Regions from separate parts of the Streptomyces sp. NPDC057249 genome, predicted to be linked through region 2. Evidence: riboswitches for the same ligand, from Rfam matches in the RefSeq annotation. Region 2 holds a riboswitch; the other holds the start of a gene.
What was found. Region 2 has a riboswitch for cyclic di-AMP ahead of ACFUJY_RS06930 (NlpC/P60 family protein). Riboswitches for the same ligand answer to the same signal wherever they lie in the genome.
Positions count from the first base shown of each region.

Region 1: another riboswitch for cyclic di-AMP. It lies ahead of ACFUJY_RS03605 (M23 family metallopeptidase); the one in region 2 lies ahead of ACFUJY_RS06930 (NlpC/P60 family protein).

Region 1 is NZ_JBHUXS010000001.1:752,141-757,412, forward strand. Features, by position in the region: tRNA gene ACFUJY_RS03595 (tRNA-Met) at 1-28, shown strand, start outside; gene ACFUJY_RS03600 (PP2C family protein-serine/threonine phosphatase) at 196-1,359, shown strand; cyclic di-AMP (ydaO/yuaA leader) riboswitch at 1,571-1,724, shown strand; gene ACFUJY_RS03605 (M23 family metallopeptidase) at 1,736-2,905, shown strand; gene ACFUJY_RS03610 (aldo/keto reductase) at 3,072-4,016, shown strand; gene ACFUJY_RS03615 (PrsW family glutamic-type intramembrane protease) at 4,064-5,272, opposite strand, start outside.
Region 2 is NZ_JBHUXS010000003.1:93,123-98,394, forward strand. Features, by position in the region: gene pcrA (DNA helicase PcrA) at 1-2,047, opposite strand, end outside; cyclic di-AMP (ydaO/yuaA leader) riboswitch at 2,209-2,359, shown strand; gene ACFUJY_RS06930 (NlpC/P60 family protein) at 2,358-3,518, shown strand; gene ACFUJY_RS06935 (hypothetical protein) at 3,567-3,920, opposite strand; gene ACFUJY_RS06940 (NlpC/P60 family protein) at 4,231-5,272, shown strand, end outside.

The sequences.
Region 1 (5,272 bases), on a different contig from region 2:
GTCGCAGGTTCAAATCCTGTCCCCGCTACTGAAGGATCAGGCCCGGCACGCAAGCAGCGTGCCGGGCCTGATGCGTTGTCGGCGCCCCGTCCCTCGTCCCTTCGGCTGCCGAGGAGTCGCCCGTCGGGCGGGCAGCGGCGAGGCTGAGGGAGGTGCGCGGTACGGGCCGCGGCCGCACCGGGCAGGAGACCGCAGGTGGGGAAGTGGGTACGACGGTGGCGCGGGCCGGACGGCGCGGCGAGCCGCCGGTTCGTCCGGGTGCTGCCGGTGGCGATGATCGTCATCGGAGTGCTGTTCGACCTGTTCACGCCGCCCTCCTACACGGCCGTCCCGATGTTCGCGGCCGCCCCGCTGATCGCCGCGCCCTTCTTCGGTATGGGCACCACGATCCGGATCGGGATCGCCTCGGTGCTCGCCGTCGCCGGAATCCGGCTCTTCACCGGCGATCTGGTCGAGGTGGTCTCGTTCATCGAGATGCTCACCGTGCTCACCGTCGCCGTGCAGGCGTGCGTGATCAACCGGGTCGTGCGGCGCGGCAGCGACCGGCTGGCGTCCGCCCGGATCATCGCCGAGACGGCCATGCGGGCCGTACTGCCCGCACCGCCCGAGCGGATCGGCGGACTCCAGGTGGCCGCGCGGTACGAGGCGGCGCAGGCGGACGAGTTCGTCGGGGGCGACCTCTTCGCGGCCGCTGACACTCCGTACGGCGTACGGCTGGTGCTGGGGGACGTGCGTGGCAAGGGGCTGCAGGCGGTCGGCGCGGTGGCGGTGGTGATCGGCGCGTTCCGGGAGGCGGCGGAGCAGGAGAAATCGCTGGAGGGCGTGGCGCAGCGGCTGGAGCGCGCGCTGGCGCGTGAGTCGGTGCGGCGGAGCAATCTGGACGCGTTCGAGGGGTTCGTGACCGCGGTGCTCGCGGAGATCCCGCCGGGTGCGCAGGGCGTACGGATGGTGAACCGCGGCCACCCGGACCCGCTGCTGCTGCACGGGGACGGGGCGGTGGAGGCGCTGACGCCCTCGGAGCCCGCGCTTCCGCTGGGCATGGACCTGGGGGTGCGGCCGGACCGCTCGGACCACTGGGAGCTGCCGGCCGGCGGGACGCTGCTGTTCTACACGGACGGCCTGTCGGAGGCGCGGGACGCCGACGGTGTCTTCTACGACCCGGCGGAGCGGCTGCGCGGGCGCCTCTTCCCCGGCCCCGAGGAGCTGTTGTCCGCGCTGACCGACGACGTGCGGCTGCATACGGGAGGCGAGTCGACCGACGACATGGCGCTGCTCGCGGTGGCCCGGCCGGCGAAGGGGCAGCCGGACCGGCGCAGGACGGTCAAGATCGTCAAGAGGGATGCCACGCTGCGTGACTGAGAAGCGCCGCTCCGCATAACATTTGACACAACGTCAGAAAACGTGCGGTGGCCGAACGGTGATCAGCTCGCCCGATTCCACCCGGTTGTGTCCCGTAAAGTCTGGGCCGAGCACGTGAACGATCAGTGGGAACGGCTTGGAATCGGACCCGTCTGTCTATTAACGTTCGATAACGCAGCGCGGTTGTCCCAGCCGTCGTCAGGGACGGCGCCGCGCGCGTGCGCCGAATCCCGCAAGGGAACCGGGGAACCACCTACATGGGGTGAATCGGGCATCTTCGTCTTCACGAGAGGCGGAAAGGCCCGTAGGAGACCTTCCTGCTCCGAACCCGTCAGCTAACCCGGTAGGCGAGAAGGAAGGAAAGGAGTGCGCCCGCGTGGCGTCCAACAAGCCTGCCCCCGAATCACCTTCCCGGTTCGTGCCCGAGTACGGCCCCGACTTCGCGTCCGGCCCCGGCACCGCGTACATCCCGGAACAGGGAAGCGACCACATGACCGATCGGGGCAACGGCTTCGGCACCGGCGCCGGTTTCGGCAGCGGCTTCCGCGCCGACGACGCCGACTCCGAGCGGACCTGGGAGGAATGGAACCCCACCGAGGAGTCCGTCCGTCCCGTCCGCGGCAAGCACCGTGTCGCCAAGCAGCGCAATGGTCTGGCCCGTAGCTCCACCGTCCTCGGCGTCGGTGTCATCGCGGCCGTCGGCGCGGGCGGCATGGCCACCGCACAGAGCAAACCGCCGGTCTCCATCTCCCTTCCCGATTCCATCGCGGACAATCTTCCCGACGCCAAGTCCCTCCCCGGCGTCGGCGCGTTGTTCGCCGGCGAGAGCGAGGCCGAAGCCCCCGCCACGGCCACCGCCGCCGCCCCCCTGACCACCGCCGGCATCACCACCGCCGAGGCCGAGCAGGGCACCACGGACGCCGGCGAGGCGCTGCGCGCCCGCATCCTCCAGCAGGCCGAGCAGCAGCAGGGCGCCGCCGACGCCGAGGCGAAGGCGGCCGAGGAGAAGGCCGCCGCCGAGAAGGCCGCCGCCGAGGCGAAGAAGCAGCAGGACGAGGCCGAGGCCAAGGCCGCCGCCGAGAAGAAGAAGGCGGAGGAGGAGGCGAAGAAGAAGGCCGAGGCCCTGCGCCTGGCCAAGCTCGCCGCCAGCTACGCCATCCCCACCTCCTCGTACACGATCACCTCGACGTTCGGCGAGGCCGGTTCGATGTGGTCCTCCGGCTACCACACGGGCCTCGACTTCGCGGCCCCGACCGGTACGCCGATCAAGGCCGTCCACACCGGCACCATCAAGTCGGCCGGCTGGTCCGGCGCCTACGGCTACCGCACGGTGCTGGAGCTGGAGGACGGCACCGAGCTGTGGTTCTGCCACCAGTCCTCGATCGGCGTCACGGTCGGCCAGAAGGTCACCACCGGCGACACCATCGGCCGCGTCGGCGCGACCGGGAACGTGACCGGCCCGCACCTCCACCTGGAGGTCCACACCCCGGACGGCACCGGCATCGACCCGATGGCCTGGCTGCGCGCCCGCGGTCTGACCGTCTGAGGTCCGTCCTCCCCCAAGCCGTGGCCCTTCCCGGTACGCGGCCGTCCGAACCCCGGCAGCCCTGACGCACACCCCCCGACGTCAGGGCTGCCGGTCCGCGTGGCCGCGGCCTGCCGGATGTATGCGGCACGGAATAGCCGGGTGGCCGGAATCCGTTGTTCCCTCCATGACTTCACTGCGCGATCTCGGCCCGTCCGGCCTCCAGGTCTTCCCGCTCTGCCTCGGTGGAAACGTCTTCGGCTGGACCGCGGACGAGGAACGGTCCTTCGCCGTCCTCGACGCGTACGCGGCGGCCGGCGGCAACTTCGTGGACACCGCCGACGCCTACTCGCACTGGGTCCCCGGCAACGAGGGCGGCGAGTCGGAGACGGTCATCGGCCAGTGGCTCGCGTCGCGCGGCAACCGGTCCGACGTCGTGGTGGCCACCAAGGTCGGTGCCCTCCCCGGTTACCAGGGCCTCTCGGCGCCCACGATCAAGTCGGCCGCCGAGGAGTCGCTGCGCCGGCTCGGCACGGACCACATCGACCTGTACTACACGCACTTCGACGACGAGACCGTCCCCGTCGAGGAGATCATCACCGCCCTCGACGAGCTGGTGAAGGAGGGCAAGGTCCGTGAGATCGCCGCCTCCAACATCAGCCCCGCCCGGCTGCGCGCCTCGCTCGCCTTCTCCGAACGCGAGGGCCTGGCCCGCTATGTGGCGCTGCAGCCGCACTACAACCTCGTCTCGCGGGACACCTACGAGGGCGAACTCCAGGACACCGCCGCCGACGCCGGGCTCGCCGCCGTCCCGTACTTCGCGCTGGCCGCCGGCTTCCTCACCGGCAAGTACCGCCCGGGGACGACCGTGGACAGCGCCCGCGCCGGGAGCGCGGCCGGCCATCTGGAGTCGGAGCGCGGCCGGCGGGTGCTCGCCGCACTCGACACGGTGGCGCGGGACCGGGACGCCGAGATCGCGACGGTGGCCCTGGCCTGGCTCGCATCCCGCCCGACGGTCGCCGCGCCGATCGCCTCGGCCCGTACGGTCGACCAGCTGCCCGCCCTGCTGGCGGTCGCCGGTCTCCGGCTGACGGACGAGGAACTGTCGACGCTGACGGCGGCCTCGGCCTAGGGCGCGTCCCGCCCCACGGGAGACCGTCGGCCCGGCCTGCGTCCGGATCAGGTCGGCGGCTTCCCGGGGTAGGGCGGTGCGGTGTAGGGCTGCCGGCCATGGGGCTGCGCAGGGTACGGGGCCGGGCCGAGGTACGGGTTCGGGGAGCCGTGGTACGGGGAGGGGCTGCCGGTGTACGGGGGCGGGGCGCCGTACGCGTACGGCGTGGGGGCGCCCGCGCGGGGCGGCCAGGCGGCCGTGTAGCCGGGCGGCCGGCGGTGGGTGGCCCGGGCCGCGTACGCGAGGGCGGGGCCCGCGATCTCACGGCGCTGCCACAGGTGGTGCAGCAGCTCCAGCTCGCGCGCGGCGAAGTCCGGGTCCGCCCGGCCCCGGCCGGCCTGCCGGCGCAGGGAGGCGAGGGACGTCGCGAACGCCTCGTACTCGGCGACCGCACGAGCCGCCGCCCTGCCGCGCTCCTTCGCCTCCTTGGCGCGGACCGTCGCGTACGCCGGGTGGTACGGATGGCCGGAGACGCTCGCCGCGTACCGCCTGCGCGCCGCGTTCCTGGCGAGGGCGCGGGCCCGCATGGAGGCGAGGGCCCGGGGCTCGTCCGGGGTGAGCCAGCCGGCTTCGGCGTACGCGGGGAGCTCGACGGCCAGGGAGCGCAGCTCCTTGCGGCGGGCCCGGACCACCTGCCAGGTCACCAGGCCGAAGACCGGGACCATGAACGCCCCGTACACGATGTAGAAGCCGTACCGGCCGAAGGTCGCCGAGCCGTTCCACAGGGCGTGCATGCCCATCGCGAGGACCAGGCCGAGCAGCGGAACGGCGATGCGCCGCGTCCGCCGGCCGGGTGCGCCGCTCGCGGCGATGCCGAGACCGATGCCGGTCAGGACGGTGAAGAGCGGGTGGGCGAAGGGGGTCATCACGGCCCGGACCAGGAACGTCACCACGGTCATCGACGCGAAGCCGGAGTCCGCCTGCTGGTCCTCACCGAAGGCGTTGCCCAGGTAGAGGATGTTCTCGGTGAAGGCGAACCCGGTCGCCGTGAAACCGGCGGCGACGACACCGTCCACGACCCCGGTGAACTCCCGCCTGCGGAACAGGAAGAGCAGCAGGACGGCCGCCGCCTTGGCGCTCTCCTCGACCACCGGTGCGATGACCGTGGCGCCGAGGGTGTCCGCGTTCCCCGGATCGCTGTCGGCTATCCACCGGGTCGCGAACGAGTTGGCGAGGATGGCGATCAGGGCCGCCGCGCACGCGCCCCACGCAAAGGC
Region 2 (5,272 bases):
GCTCGCGGGCGCGGGTGATGCCGACGTACGCGAGGCGGCGCTCCTCCTCCAGCTCCTTGACCTGGCCGAGCGCCCGCATGTGCGGGAAGACGCCGTCCTCCATGCCGGTCAGGAAGACGACCGGGAATTCGAGGCCCTTCGCGGTGTGCAGGGTCATCAGCGTGATGACGCCGGAGCCGTCGGTGTCCTCGTCGGGGATCTGGTCGGAGTCGGCGACGAGCGCGACCTGCTCCAGGAACTCCGCGAGCGTGCCGGTGCCCTCCTCCTCGCCCCGGTCCTGCTCGAATTCGAGGGCGACGGCGGCGAGCTCCTGGAGGTTCTCGATGCGGGTCTCGTCCTGCGGGTCGGTGGACGCCTGGAGCTCGGCGAGATAGCCCGTACGCTCCAGGACCGCCTCCAGCACGACGGCGGGCCCGGCGCCGGACTCCACGACCGTGCGCAGCTCCTCCATCAGCGTGTTGAACCGCTTCACGGCGTTGGCGGAGCGGGCGGCCATGCCGTACGCCTCGTCCACCCGGCGCAGCGCCTGCGGGAAGGTGATCTTCTCGCGCAGCGAGAGCGCGTCGATCATGGCCTCGGCGCGCTCGCCGATGCCGCGCTTGGGGACGTTGAGGATGCGGCGGAGCGGGACGGTGTCCTCGGGGTTGGCGAGGACCCGCAGGTAGGCCAGGACGTCCCGGACCTCCTTGCGCTCGTAGAAGCGGACGCCGCCGACGACCTTGTAGGGCAGGCCGACGCGGATGAAGATCTCCTCGAAGACACGGGACTGCGCGTTCGTCCGGTAGAAGACGGCGACGTCGCCGGCCTTCGCGTCGCCCGCGTCGGTGAGGCGGTCGATCTCCTCGGCAACGAACTGCGCCTCGTCGTGCTCGGTGTCCGCGACGTAGCCCGTGATGCGGGCGCCGGTGCCGGCCTTGGTCCACAGGTTCTTGGGGCGGCGGCTCTCGTTGCGCTCGATGACGGCGTTGGCGGCGGAGAGGATCGTCTGGGTGGAGCGGTAGTTCTGCTCCAGGAGGATCGTCGTCGCGTCCGGGTAGTCCTCCTCGAACTGGAGGATGTTGCGGATGGTCGCGCCCCGGAAGGCGTAGATCGACTGGTCCGCGTCGCCCACGACGCACAGCTCGGCGGGGGCGTTCTCGGGACCGGCCGGGCCGACCAGCTCGCGCACCAGCGTGTACTGGGCGTGGTTGGTGTCCTGGTACTCGTCGACGAGGACGTGCCGGAAGCGGCGGCGGTAGTGCTCGGCGACGTCCGGGAACGCCTGGAGGAGGTGGACCGTCGTCATGATGATGTCGTCGAAGTCCAGCGCGTTGGCCTCGCGCAGGCGGGCCTGGTACATCGCGTACGCCTGGGCCAGGGTCTTCTCGAACCCGTCGGCTGCCTGGCCCGCGAAGGTCTCCTCGTCGATGAGCTCGTTCTTGAGGTTGGAGACCTTGGCGGTGAAGGACTTCGGCGGGTAGCGCTTCGGGTCCAGCTCCAGATCGCGGCAGACCAGGGCCATGAGCCGCTTGGAGTCGGCCGCGTCGTAGATCGAGAACGAGGACGTGAAGCCGAGCTTCTTGGACTCGCGGCGCAGGATGCGGACGCACGCGCTGTGGAAGGTCATGACCCACATGGCGTTGGCCCGGGGCCCGACCAGCTGCTCGACGCGCTCCTTCATCTCGCCGGCGGCCTTGTTGGTGAAGGTGATCGCCAGGATCTGGCCGGGGTGGACGCCCCGCTCGGCCAGCAGGTGGGCGATGCGGTGGGTGAGCACCCTGGTCTTGCCGGAGCCGGCGCCGGCCACGATGAGCAGGGGCGACCCGGAGTGCACGACGGCGGCGCGCTGCTCGGTGTTCAGTCCGTCGAGCAGCGCCTCGGGGTCGATGACGGGGCGGTGCGCGCCGTCGCGGTAGTACGCGTCGCGGGCCGGCGGGGGCCCGTCGAACACGCCCGCGAACAGGTCCTCCGGCACCGCTTCGGGTGCAGGGTCCTCGGGGGGCGGCGGGGGCGCGTCCTCCTCCTGCTGGAGGCCGGCCAGGAAACTGTCGTCGAATAGGCTGCTCATCGCTGTCCGAGTCTAAGGCGCCCGACCGACACCCGGCCCCGCTCCGAAAAGGTCACGGAAATGTATCGGGCATATCGAACACCAACCTTCACAGCGGCCCCATGAGTTGGCTAGCGTGCACGTTCGGACGGCCCGTACCCCCAGAGGCGACCCACGCCGAGCGTGCCGCCACGCCGAATCCGGGCCCGCCCGGAACCGGGGACCCACACGCAGTACCGGGGTGAATCGGTCCTTCCCCACCGGACCGTAGGGCAGCCTTCCGTTCCGCCCGAACCCGACAGCTAACCCGGTAGGCGGTCCACGGAAGGAGATGCCGGCCTTGGCGTCGCATCGCAAACCGCGCACCCGGGTGCGCTCCACCGCCCCCGCCATCGGTCTGACCTCGGCCGCGCTGGCCTCGGTGACCCTGCTGTCCTCGCAGAGCGCGATGGCCGCGCCGGCGCCGAAGCCGAGCATCGAGGAAGTCCGGAAGAAGGTGGACGACCTCTACCGGCAGGCCGGCAACGCGACCCAGAAGTACAACCAGGCGAAAGAGGCCACGGACAAGCAGCGGTCCAAGGTCGACGCGCTGCTCGACGACGTGGCCAAGCGCACCGAGAAGCTGAACGACGCCCGCAGGACGCTGGGCAACTACGCCGCCGCCCAGTACCGCAACGGCGGCCTCGCGCCGACCGCCACCTTCTTCCTGGCCGACGACCCGCAGTCGTTCTTCGACCAGACCCACCTCATGGACCGCATGGCCGAGCGCCAGCAGCAGGCGGTCGCGAACTTCCGTACGCAGCAGGCGAAGGCGTCGAAGCAGCGCGCGGAGGCCGTGGAGAGCCTGGAGACGCTGACCGAGTCGCAGGCCGCGCTGCGTACCAGCAAGCAGGACGTCCGGACGAAGCTGGCCGAGGCCCGGACGCTGCTGTCGAAGCTGACCGCCGAGGAGAAGGCGCGTCTGGCGGAGCTGGAGCGCAAGAAGGAGGCCGAGGCCAAGCGCAAGGCGGCGGAGCTGGCGAAGAAGCAGGCCGCCGCCGCGAAGGAGGCCGAGCGGAAGGCCGAGGCGTCGGGCGGCAGCGGTACGGAGACGGGCTCGGGCTCCGACACAGGCTCCGGCTCCGACACCGGCACCAGCGCGTCCACGAAGGCGGAGAAGGTCCTCGCGTTCGCCCGCGCCCAGATCGGCAAGCCGTACGTCTGGGGGGCGACCGGCCCCTCCTCGTACGACTGCTCGGGGCTGACGCAGGCGGCCTGGAAGGCGGCGGGCGTCGACATCCCGCGGACCACCTGGGACCAGGTGAACGTCGGCACGCGCGTCGCGACGGCCGATCTGCAACCCGGTGACCTGGTGTTCTTCTACGACGACATCAGCCACGTCGGGATCTACAAGGGCGACGGGATGATGATCCACGCGCCGAAGCCCGGGGCGAACGTGCGCGAGGAGTCGATCTACTACATGCCGATCTACGGGAGTGTGCGCCCGGCCTGACCGGGGAAGAGGGCCGGCCCGCGCCCGGGCCGGCCGGCGCGCGGCCGCTCAGGTCCAGAGCGTGGCGATGAAGATGTTCGCCAGGGTCAGCGCGCCGACCGCCGCGAAGAACCCCTTCTCGACCTTCTCCTCGTCGCGCTTGACGTAGACGAGCCCCAGGATCACGACCAGGAACAGCAGCTTGATCCCGATCTTGACGTTGTTCACGGGGTGGTCGTCGGCCTGGTCCAGGCCGACCAGGGCGACGCCGGTGACCAGCATGGTCAGCGCGCCGTGCAGCATGCCGGGGACGAACCGGGCGGTGCCGGCCTTCATCGCCTTCATCTGGCCGAGGAAGCCGCCGAGCAGGGCGGCGATGCCGATGATGTGCAGGGCGACGACGAAATCGATGAGTACGCGCATGGTTCCGCACCCTAGAGCCCTCCCCTCCGGTCACTCCGGGCAGGGTGGGGCCTACGGCCCGCTTGAATGATGAATGCACTTTTTGCCTGACTCTGTGGCCCTTTTCCCGGTCGTTCATGCTTCACAGGCGGTCATCCCCCGACAATGCCACGCCAAGACCAGGCAATAGCAGTCATAACGACACCTTCCCGTGACCTCGGATTAGCGTCCCTTCCCGGTGGCCGTGGACCAGGAACCGTTCTCGCCGGCCACCCGAGGAACCCCGCCGGTAGACCCCGCCGGGCCGTCGCACGGAAGGACGCCCGCCCCCGTGGCAGCGCATCGCAAACCCAGGCAGCGCCTCACCACCGCCTCCGCGGCCCGCACCGCGGCGACCCTCGCCGTCGCCGGAGCCGCGACGGCCGCCGTGCTGCCGGGAGCCGCGCACGCGGACCCCGCGCCCACCGCACGGCAGGTCAAGGCCCAGGTGGACCGGCTGTACCGGGAGGCGGAGGTCGCCACCGAGAAGTACAACGGCGCGAAGTCCGAGGCGACCGCAGCCGCCGAGTCGGTCGACGCCCTGCGCGACGAGGCCGCCCGCAGGACCGCCCGCCTCAACACCGCCCGCGACGTGCTCGGCGCGTACGCCGCCGCGCAGTACCGGTCCGGCGGCATCGACCCCTCCGTGCAGCTGGCGCTCTCCTCCGACCCCGACCAGTACCTGCGCCGCGCCACCTACGCGGAGCGGGCCGGCGAGCGCCGGGCCGCCGAGGTGCGCTCGGTGCGCCGCCAGGTCGCGGAGATCGCCCAGGTACGCGCCGAGGCGGCCGGGAAGCTCACCGAGCTGGCCGCCCGGCAGGCCGCCCTGAAGGAGCACCGGGCGACCGTCCGCGCCAAGCTGGCCGAGGCCCGCCGCCTCCTCGCCCGCCTCACCCCGGCCGAACGCGCCGCCTACGACGCCTCCGAGAACGGGCGCGGGGCCGGTCACGCGGACCGGAGCGCACCGCGCACCGCCGTCGCCGCGCCCAACGCCCGCGCCGCCCAGGCGGTCGCCTTCGCGTACAGCGCCCTGGGCAAGCCGTACGTGTGGGGCGCGACCGGGCCCCACTCGTTCGACTGCTCCGGTCTCACCCAGGCCGCCTGGCGCGCCGCCGGGGTCTCGCTGCCCCGGACCACGTACACCCAGATCAACGCCGGGCAGCGGGTTCCGCGCTCCCAGCTGGCCCCCGGGGACCTGGTGTTCTTCTACTCGGGCGTCAGCCATGTCGGCCTGTACATCGGGAACGGTCGGATGATCCACGCGCCGCGCCCCGGGGCCCCGGTCCGGATCGCGCCCATCGACGAAATGCCCTTCGCGGGGGCGACCCGGGTGG